One region of the Rhizobium sp. NPDC092011 genome, then DNA from elsewhere that is predicted to be linked to it. Evidence: riboswitches for the same ligand, from Rfam matches in the RefSeq annotation. Region 1 holds a riboswitch; the other holds the start of a gene.
The links. A riboswitch is a leader RNA that binds a small molecule or an ion and turns the genes downstream of it on or off. The one in region 1 is predicted to bind glycine.
Positions count from the first base shown of each region.

Region 2: it holds a riboswitch for glycine, as region 1 does, so the genes downstream of both, gcvT (glycine cleavage system aminomethyltransferase GcvT) here and ACIQJ2_RS22730 (D-amino acid dehydrogenase) in region 1, are expected to answer to the same signal.

Region 1 is NZ_JBIVSO010000005.1:328,388-333,791, forward strand. It holds gene ACIQJ2_RS22715 (ABC transporter ATP-binding protein) at 1-594, shown strand, start outside; gene ACIQJ2_RS22720 (D-aminopeptidase) at 643-2,205, shown strand; gene ACIQJ2_RS22725 (glycine C-acetyltransferase) at 2,296-3,483, shown strand; glycine riboswitch at 3,542-3,626, shown strand; gene ACIQJ2_RS22730 (D-amino acid dehydrogenase) at 3,753-4,994, shown strand; gene ACIQJ2_RS22735 (IS30 family transposase) at 5,313-5,404, shown strand, end outside.
Region 2 is NZ_JBIVSO010000002.1:1,045,318-1,050,721, forward strand. It holds gene gcvP (aminomethyl-transferring glycine dehydrogenase) at 1-976, opposite strand, end outside; gene gcvH (glycine cleavage system protein GcvH) at 976-1,338, opposite strand; gene gcvT (glycine cleavage system aminomethyltransferase GcvT) at 1,364-2,500, opposite strand; glycine riboswitch at 2,650-2,737, opposite strand; gene ACIQJ2_RS13415 (copper chaperone PCu(A)C) at 2,906-3,439, shown strand; gene ACIQJ2_RS13420 (RluA family pseudouridine synthase) at 3,626-4,624, shown strand; gene ACIQJ2_RS13425 (HAD-IA family hydrolase) at 4,621-5,274, shown strand; gene ACIQJ2_RS13430 (ATP12 family chaperone protein) at 5,284-5,404, shown strand, end outside.

The DNA.
Region 1 (5,404 bases):
GTTGTACCAGCGAGTGAAATCACCGACGAGGTGAAGCGGTTGATGAGCGTCGTCGGGCTTTCCCCCACGCTCGCCGAGCGGCGCCCGCGACAATTGTCCGGCGGACAGAGGCAGCGTGTTGGATTGGCAAGGGCGCTGGCTGTTCGGCCTTCGGTGCTTGTTCTCGACGAGCCGGTCGCGGCGCTTGATGTATCGATCCAGGCGCAGGTTCTCAACCTTTTGGACGATTTGCGCCAGCAACTTGGTCTCACCATGCTTTTTATCGCGCATGAACTCGGGGTCGTCAGGCATGTGTCGGATCGGGTAGCCGTCATGTATCTCGGACGGGTAATGGAAATCGGCAAGACTGACGAAATCTTTGCGAACGCGAAGCATCCTTACACGATCAGTTTGATAAAGGCGATGCCAAGGCTTCTTGCTGAAAAACGCAATAGACCGCCGATTCTTCAGGGAGAGGTTCCAAGCGCGCTCGCTCTGCCATCAGGATGCAGGTTCCGTACGCGGTGTCCAATGGCTCAGCCCATTTGCACGACCGAGCCACCGGTTGAAAAGCTCAGCGACACGCATTTTGCCAGCTGTCATTTCGTCAGCTGATTCCCTGCGAAAAATACTTTCCTTCAAATCCTTTCGATGGAGACGTCAATGTTCCAAACCGGAAACGCCCTGCTAGACGAAGTGCTCGAATCCCTGCCCGCCATTTATCGCGGCCCCGGCGGCGCAGTCGCAGTACTTCAGGATGGCAAGGCGATTGCCCGTCACGCTTGGGGCTACGCAGATCTAGAGCGCCACATTCCCATGACTGCAGCGACGTTGATGCCAATGTGCTCGATCAGCAAAGAGTTTACTTGCGGTGCAATCCTGGCTGCCATTGGCGACCCCTCCAAGCTTCAGCCAGTGTTGGAGCGTCATCTTCCATCGATGGGAGGACAGCGGCCAACCGTCGCCGATCTTTGCAACAATCAGTCGGGCTTGCGCGACTATTGGGCATTGACCGTCCTCTGTGGTGCCGTGCCGGAAGGCGAGTTCACCCCGGAAGACGCTAGAACCCTTCTGTCACGGACCACCTCGACGCATTTTGATCCGGGATCGCAATATTCTTATGCAAACGGCAATTTCCGCTTACTCGCCAATATAGTTGCTGAATACACCGGCCGGTCGCTCGGAGACCTAGTCGCCGAGAGCATCTTCGGACCTGCAGGCATGAAGACCGCCCAATGGTGCACTGAATCCAGACGTTTTCCCGGCGATGCCGTCGGCTATGAAGGCAGCATGGCGACCGGCTTCGTCCCGGCTGTCAATCGGATCTCGCTTGCGGGCGATTCCGGCGTCAACGCATGCCTCGACGATATGATTGCATGGGAACACTTTATCGATGAGACACGCCATGATCCCGATAGCATTTACCATAGAATCTCGGCACCGACATTCTACATCGATGGCGCGCCTGCCTGTTACGGCTTCGGACTGAAGAAAAATAGAATTCACGGCATTGAAGTTTCCGGGCATGGTGGCGCGTTGCGCGGTTGGAGTTTGCAACGGCGCTACGCTGCGTCCAAGCGAATCTCAGTCGTTGTGATGTTCAATCACCAGGCCAATTCCAACGAGGCGGCAAACCGCATTATCGAAGCGGCGTTGGGTTTCTTGCCCAAACCGAGCCCGGAACGGCAGGTCGATCCTGTATGGTACGGCAACTACCTAGATTGGGAAACAAAACTGTCGTTAAGCCTCAGCGCCTTTGGGAATGGGCGGATGAAGGCACGTTTCGCCACGCTGCCGGACATCATGGAAGTTGAAGCGGACGGCATTGCGCGCTCTGGAGCGATGACGCTCGAACGCAAATCTGGTGGCGTGATCAGGCTCGCGCGGACAGACGAGAACCTGTTCATCGAGCTTGAGAAGATCGACGGCGACGCCCGGAAGGATATAGAAGGGCGATTTCACTCTACGGAACTAGGCTCCGACCTCGTGTGTGCGTCGTCCGGTGGCGAGATTTATGTAGCCTTCGAGGGCTTCCTCGGCAAAGGCGCCATGCAGCCGATCTATGCCATTGGCCCGGATGTCTGGCTGATGCCTAACGAACGAGCGATGGATTCCAATCCGCCCGGGGATTGGACACTCGTCTTCGAACGCGATGATGCGGGCAATGTCAATCGCCTAACGGTTGGTTGCTGGCTCGCCCGCAAGGTCGTCTTCGAGCGGCAATAACAGAGAGCCGCGTGTACATCTGTGGGCTAATCTTCGCCGACTTGGCCTGCAGGTTTGGCTACCGACCAAAATGTTTACTTGGAAGCGAAAATGTCCTCTGCTTTTCTTTCACATCTCACCACCGAACTCGCGTCCCTGAAGGATGCCGGCCTCTATAAATCCGAGCGCGTCATCACGTCGAAGCAGGCCGGCGAAATCGCCGTTGCCTCCGGCGAGCGCGTACTGAACTTCTGTGCCAACAACTATCTCGGCCTTGCCGATAACGAGGAACTGGCGGACGCGGGCAAGAAGGCGCTCGATCGCTACGGCTATGGCATGGCCTCGGTACGTTTCATCTGCGGCACGCAGGAAGAGCACAAGCAGCTCGAAGCGCGCATCTCCTCCTTCCTCGGCATGGAGGACACGATCCTCTATTCCTCCTGTTTCGATGCCAATGGCGGCCTGTTCGAGACGCTGCTCGGCGAAGAGGATGCAATCATTTCCGATGCGCTGAACCATGCCTCGATCATCGACGGTGTGCGCCTCTCCAAGGCGAAGCGCTTCCGCTACGCCAATAATGACATGGCAGCACTCGAAGAAGAGTTGAAGAAGGCCGAGGGCAGCCGCTTCAAGCTGATCGCGACGGACGGCGTGTTCTCGATGGATGGCATCATCGCCAACCTTCAGGGCGTTTGCGATCTCGCCGAAAAATACGGCGCGATGGTCATGGTGGATGACAGCCACGCGGTCGGCTTCGTCGGCAAGCATGGCCGCGGCTCGCCGGAATATTGCGGCGTCGAAGGCCGAGTCGATATCATCACCGGTACGCTCGGCAAGGCGCTCGGTGGCGCATCCGGCGGATATACGTCCGGCAAGGCCGAGATCGTCGAATGGCTGCGGCAGCGCTCGCGCCCCTATCTCTTCTCCAACACGCTGGCGCCTGTCATCGCCGCTGCCTCGCTGAAGGTGTTCGATCTGATCGAGAACGGCGATGCGCTGCGCGAGCGGCTGACGGCCAATGCCACGCTTTTCCGCTCGGAAATGACCAAGCTCGGCTTCACGCTTGCCGGCGAGGGGCATGCGATCATCCCGGTCATGCTCGGCGACGCGAAGCTCGCGCAAGACATGGCAGCGTCGATGTTGAAGAAGGGCGTCTACGTGATCGGCTTCTCCTTCCCGGTCGTGCCGAAGGGACAGGCGCGTATCCGCACGCAGATGTCGGCGGCGCATTCGACGGCGGATGTCGAGCGGGCGATTGCGGCCTTTGCCGAAGCCGGCCGCGAACTCGGGGTTATTTGATCACCACCGGTTCTGATCGCGGCTCTGCTGCTGCGCGAACGAAGGTTGCAAAGTTCCTACAAGCTGTTCGGAAGAGATCTGCAAAGGCGCCGACGGAGCAATTCCCCCCGGAAACTCTCAGGCAAAAGGACCGTACAGCCGGAAAATCTGGAGAGTGGCACTTGTGCCCACCGAAGGGGATACCGCGCTTGCGGGAAGCTCTCAGGTACCAAGGACAGAGGGGGTGAAGAAGGCCCAGAGCCTAAGACAACTGTCCGTGGAGACAAACTATGAAACACGTAGCCATCGTCGGGGCCGGCATCACCGGCATTACCACTGCCTACACTCTCTTGAAACGCGGATATCGCGTAACGGTTTTCGATCGTCATGCCTATCCAGCAATGGAGACATCCTTTGCCAACGGCGGCCAGCTTTCCGCAAGCAATGCCGAAGTCTGGAATCATTGGTCGACACTTTGGAAGGGCATGAAATGGATGCTGCGGAACGACGCACCACTCCTTCTCAGCCTCAGACCTTCATGGTCTAAATACAGCTGGCTCGCCGAGTTTGTCGCCGCAATTCCGAACTACCGGCTAAATACGATCGACACTGCGCGTCTCGCCATCCAGGCCCGTCATCACATGCTCGATATTGCGCAGCGCGAAGGCATCGATTTTGATTATGAAAATCGCGGAATCCTGCATTTTTACAATGACGAGAAAAGTTTTCGGCATGCGATGGCAGTGAACGAACTTCTTGTCGAAGCGGGTCTCGATCGGCGGCCGGTAACGCCCTTAGAAATTCGGTCGATCGAGCCGTCATTGCAGGGGGCGTTCTACGGTGGTTTCTTTACGCCATCTGATTCTACGGGAGATATACATAAGTTCACACGTGGACTCGCTAGGGCCTGCGAAAATATGGGCGCGATATTCAGACTTGGTACAAACGTCGTCGGTTTTAGGCCAGAAGGCAACGGTGCGGCTGTCGAATGGCATCCGGCAAGTGCCGACCACGGCATCCAAGAGAGCATTTCCGGTTTTGATGCGGTCGTGATCTGCGCAGGCGTCGCAAGCCGGAGGTTCGCATCGATGTTGGGTGATCGCGTCAATGTCTATCCTGTGAAAGGCTATTCGATCACGATCAACTTGAACGACAACGACGGCTCGCAGGACGCTGCACCTTGGGTTAGCCTTTTGGACGACGCAGCGAAAATTGTCACTAGCCGTTTGGGCAAGGATCGTTTCCGGATCGCGGGCACGGCTGAAATCAATGGCACAAACTTAGACATTCGCGCCGACCGGATCGCGCCTTTGGTCAAATGGGCGCGCAAGCATTTTCCTGCCATGAACACCGATCGCGTTATTCCCTGGAGCGGATTGCGGCCGATGATGCCAAATATGCTTCCACGCGTTGGAGTGGGGCGCCGCCCATATGTATTCTACAACACTGGACATGGACATTTGGGTTGGACTTTGTCTTGCGCTACCGCCGAGATAGTCGGAGCGACTATCCACGACAAGCTCCGTGGCTAAGAGCTTTTCGACGTGAGCATCCAAGTCTAAACCTATGAACTCGCGACCGATGCGGGGGGATGCCAGATGTAGGATAATAGTGGTCGTCGGATAACGCTTCCGACGACCAAATCAGTAAAGCACTGAAGGTACATCGTAGATAGCCGCCAACAGGACAAAGCGGAGCCGCCAGCAGCTGGACCAGACGCACGAGGACAATAGCGAGGTCGGCAAAGTTCCATAAGCTATCTTATGCGATATGTTATATCGTAACGGTACATTCCATTTCCAAGTGCGACATGCCAATGATTTCAATGGTTTCGCTTTGGAGATTTTGCCATGTCTCGCTGCTATAAGCAATTGACCCTCGCCGATCGGCGCCGCCTTCATCATCTTGTCGAGCGCAAGGTTTCGATCAATGAGATGGCGCG
Region 2 (5,404 bases), on a different contig from region 1:
GTTCGCGGGTCTGCAGCGACAGGCGATAGGCACGATTGCCGCGGGCATCGACCGAAACGCCGACGAGACGGCCGGGCATGGAGCGCTTGATCGCATCCTTGACGGCCATGTAGGCTGCATGCGGACCACCATACCCAACCGGAACGCCGAAACGCTGCGACGAGCCGATGGCGATATCCGCACCCATTTCGCCTGGAGATTTCAGCAGCGTCAGGGCCAGGAGATCGGCTGCCATGATGGCGATCGCACCGGTCTGGTGCAGACGCGCGATCAGGCCGCTGAAGTCGTTGAGATGACCATGCGTGCCCGGATACTGGAAGATCGCGCCGAAGACATCGACAGGATCCAAATCCGTGAAGGGATTGCCGACGATTACGCTCCAGCCGAGCGGCTCGGCGCGGGTCTGGATGAGCGCGATGGTCTGCGGGTGGCAGGCGGCATCGACGAAGAAAGCTTTCGCCTTGGACTTGGCGACGCGTTCCGCCATCGCCATGCCTTCGGCTGCGGCGGTCGCTTCATCGAGAAGCGAGGCGTTGGCGACATCGAGGCCGGTGAGGTCGCTGATCATCGTCTGGTAGTTCAGCAGCGCCTCAAGGCGGCCCTGGCTGATTTCGGGCTGGTAGGGCGTATAGGCCGTGTACCAGGCCGGGTTTTCCAGAATGTTGCGCTGGATGACCGGCGGCGTGATCGTGCCGTAGTAGCCCTGACCGATGAGTGAGACGAGGACCTTGTTCTTGTTGGCGGTCTCGCGCAGCCTGTCGAGCGCCTCGCGCTCCGTCATCGGCGCACCCCAGGAGAGCGGCGTCTTCTGGCGGATGGCCGGTGGCAGCGTCGCGTCGATCAGGCCGTCCAGGCTGTTATAGCCGATGACCTTCAGCATCTCGGTCATCTCCGACGGAGACGGACCAATATGACGACGATTGGCAAAATCGTACGGCTGGTAGTCGGTGAATGTGAATTCCGTAGGCGTCGTCATTATCCGATCAACTCCTTGTAACCGGATTCATCAAGAAGACCATCAAGATCGCTGACATTCTTCAGCTTGAGCTTGAAGAACCAGCCTGCACCCATCGGGTCGGTATTGACGAGTGCCGGATCGGCCGTGATGGCTTCGTTGACTTCGGTGATCTCTCCGTCGAGCGGACAATAGACTTCCGAGGCTGCCTTGACGGATTCGACGGTTGCAGCGTCGCCGCCCTTGGAGAAGCTGGCGCCGACTTCAGGCAATTCCACGAAAACGAGATCGCCGAGCTGTTCGGCGGCATGCGCCGTGATGCCGACGGTTGCGACGTCGCCTTCAACCTTCAGCCACTCGTGTTCTTCGGTGAATTTCAGCATGGGTAATCCTCTCTGGAAAAGACGTTCAACGTTTGTAGGTAGGCTTGATGAAAGGCAGGGCGCTGACGCTGAGCGGCAGATACTTGCCCCGCACTTCGGCAAAAACGACAGTGCCGGGCGCGGTGAGTTCGGTTGGCACATAGCCCATGGCAACCGGAGACTCGACGCTCGGGCCGAAGCCGCCGGAGGTGACTTCGCCGATCTCGGACTTGCCCTCAGCATCGGCATAGAGCTTGGCGTGGCTGCGCACCGGCGCCTTGCCTTCGGGCTTCAGGCCAACGCGGCGACGCGAGGTGCCGCCATCGAGCTCGCCGAGGATGCGGGCTGCACCGGGGAAGCCGCCTGCGCGGGCGCCGCCAGTCTTGCGCGCCTTCTGGATCGCCCATTCCAGCGCGCCTTCGATCGGGGACGTCGTCTGGTCGATATCGTTGCCATAGAGGCAGAGGCCGGCTTCGAGGCGGAGAGAGTCACGCGCGCCCAGGCCAATCGGCTGCACGTCCGGATGTTCCAGCAAGCGCTTGGCGATATCCTCGGCCTTGTCTGCGGGGACGGAGATTTCGAAACCGTCTTCACCGCTATAGCCGGAGCGCGATACCAGGCAGGAGACGTCATGGAGGCGACAATGGCGCACATCCATGAATTTCATGTAGGCGATGTCGGCCCAGAGCTCGGCAAGGACGTCGACGGCGCGGGGTCCCTGCAGCGCAATGAGGGCGCGATCGAGCAAAGTAATCTCGCAGCTCTCGCCGATATGATCTTGAAGATGCTTGAGATCCTGCTCTTTGCAGGCGGCGTTCACGACGACGAAAAGATAGTCGTCCATATGGGTGATCATCAAATCGTCGAGGATGCCGCCCTTGTCGTCGGTGAAGAAGCCGTAGCGCTGGCGGTCCTCGGCGAGGCCGACAATATCGACCGGCACGAGGCTTTCCAGCGCAAGCGCCGCATCCTCGTAATTGCCCGAGCGAGCGCGGATCGTCACTTGGCCCATGTGGGAGACGTCGAACAGGCCAGCGGAAGAGCGGGTCCAGAGATGCTCCTTCATCACGCCTGCGGGATACTGCACGGGCATGTCGTAACCGGCAAACGGCACCATGCGGGCGCCGAGCGATACATGCAGGTCGTGAAGCGGGGTTTTCTTGAGGGCAGCGGTCTCGTCCAAATGACGCCTCCGGGTTTTGCGCTCGTCTCAAAGCGCAGAGCTCACAATTTCGGCGCGGTTGCGCCTGACGATGAGCCCCCTCTGTCTGTTGTGCCTGAGATTGTTATCCCTTCGGCGAGCGCTTTCGCGCTTCTCTCCAGAGTTCCGTCTGCCCCTTGTTGGTCCTTTGGCCTGAGAGTTTCCGGGGCGGTTGCTCCTTCGGCACCGGCTTGCGCCGGATTCTCCCAACAAGGTCGAGAGCCATTATCCGGTCCCGGCCGGAGATGGCAAGGGGCAAGTGTCGCCGTCGAACAAATTTTTGTCGCGCCGATCAATCCTGCGTTTCGCAATGATTACGGGCCTTTGCAACTGTCATGGGAGAGGCTATCCCTTCTGCTCGATTGAGGACCGGGGCAGGAGACGAAGATGAACCGCAACCACGCCGCTGCAATATTGATTTCGATATCGGCATTTTCGCTGAGCACAGGCGCTCTGATGGCACAGGACAGCGGCGCGATGAAGTCGATGCCTGGGATGCACATGGACGCCGGTGCAGCACCCGCCGGCTCGGCAGATGCCAAACTTGGCGATCTCGACATCAGCGGCGGTTACGTCCGTGCCATGCTTCCGGGCCAGCCGGTCGGCGGTGGCTACATTACGATCCACAACACCGGCAAGACCGAGGACAAGTTGACCTCCGTGACCTCGACGGCCGCCGGCAAGGTGGAGCTGCACGAGATGAAGATGGAAGGCGAGATCATGAAGATGCGCGAAATCAAGGGTGGCATCGCCATTCCCGCCGGCGCAACCGTGACGCTCGCGCCCAATACCATGCATATGATGTTCAAGCAGGTGAAAACACCCTTCAAGAAGGGCGGCACCGTGCCTGTCATGCTGATGTTTGAGAAGGCGGGAATGGTCGATATCAACTTGCCTGTCGTATCCGCCAAAGGAAACTGAGCCAGAAAAATATCCGGCCCCGGCAATTCCAGTTTCCACTTTTCCTCGAAATGCTCTAAAGCCACGTCAAAAGGCCGGTATTCGCCGGCCGTGGGGCTGTTTGTCCCGTTGTTTGAATTGGCATGATCCCGTCCAACGAGCGTTTGGCATTCATCGGAACATGCTGCGACGTTTGAAAGAAGAAGAATGGCCGGGATTGAACATATACAGGTCGAGCATGACGAAGCCGGCATGCGCCTCGACCGCTGGTTCAAGGTGCATTATCCGGGACTGGGCTTCGGTCAGCTGCAGAAGCTGATGCGCTCCGGCCAAGTTCGCGTCGATGGCGGCCGCGTCAAGACAGATGCCCGCGTGCAGCCGGGACAGATCGTCCGCATACCGCCGCTCGATGTCGATGCAAAGGATGCCAAGAGCGGACCCATTGCTGGAAAAGACTTGAAGCACGCCGGCGATGCCGAGCTTCTGGCGCGCATGCTGCTGCATGAGGACGACAAGGTCTTTGTGCTGAACAAGCCTGCCGGCCTCGCAGTTCAGGGTGGATCCGGCCTCAATCGTCATATCGACCAGATGCTGGAGGCATGGACCAGCAAGAAGGGCGAGAAGCCGCGCCTGGTGCATCGTCTAGACCGGGACACCTCAGGTGTTCTCGTTATCGCCCGTACCCGGGGTGCTGCGCAGAAACTGACGGCTGCCTTTCGCGAACGCGATACCAAGAAGACCTATTGGTCGCTGGTCAAAGGCGTGCCTCGCAAGCATGAAGACAAGATCTCCACCTGGCTTGTGAAAGAGGCGACGCCCGATGGCGACCGGATGCGCGTCGCCAAGCACGGCGAGGAGGGCGCAGATCACGCCATTTCCTATTACCGTGTGCTCGAGACCGCAGCCCAGAGCCTCGCCTGGCTGGAAATGGAACCCTATACGGGCCGTACGCACCAGCTGCGCGTCCATGCTCTGCACATGGGGCACCCGATTATCGGCGACCCCAAATATTTCGACGACGATCACAACTGGGATTTCCCCGGCGGTGTGCAGAAGCGCCTGCATTTGCATGCCCGCAAGATCGATATCCCGCATCCGAGCGGCGGACGCCTGCGCGTCACCGCGCCTCTGCCGCCGCATATGGTGCAGACATGGAATCTCCTCGGTTTTGACGAGGCATCGGCAGGGGAGCCGGACGACGAATGAAACTGGTCCTTTTCGATTGCGACGGCACGCTGGTCGATAGCGTCCGCCTGATCCATGAGGTGATGGCACGGACTTTCGTCGACTTCGGCTACAAGCGTCCGGACATTTCGGCAACGAAGTCCATCATCGGCCTCTCGCTCGAGATTGCTATCGCCCGCATGCAAGGCAAGCCGCATGTCGATGACGAAGCGATTGCCATGTCAGCGCATTACAAGTCCATCTCCCCCGGCGTACGCGACGAGGGAGATATGCAGACACCGCTCTTTGACGGTATCAAGCCGCTGATCGAGACGCTTGCTGCTCGTGACGAGCTTCTGCTGGGTGCCGTGACCGGCAAATCCCGCCGCGGTCTGATCCATATTCTTGAAGTCAACGGTTTTACGCCCTACTTCGTGGTTTCCCGCACTGCCGACGATTGCCCGTCGAAGCCGCACCCGGCCATGGTAACGGAGTGCTGCGACGAAACCGGCATGGATCCGCACGATACCATCGTCATCGGCGACGCGATCTATGACATGCAGATGGCGAAGGCAGCGGGCGCAACTGCGATCGGCGTTTCCTGGGGCTATGCGTCCGTGGAAGAGCTTCTGGCCGCAGGCGCCGATGCGATTGCGCACCATCCGAACGATTTGTTGAGCCATATTCTCTGAGGTGACGCCATGCGCGACCTGTTGAACGATCTTTCCGAAGGTCTGAGCCATCCCGACCCGATCCGCCGCGCGCAGATCCAGATGAAGAAGCCGCTGCCGAAGCGCTTCTACAAGGATGTGACGATCAGCA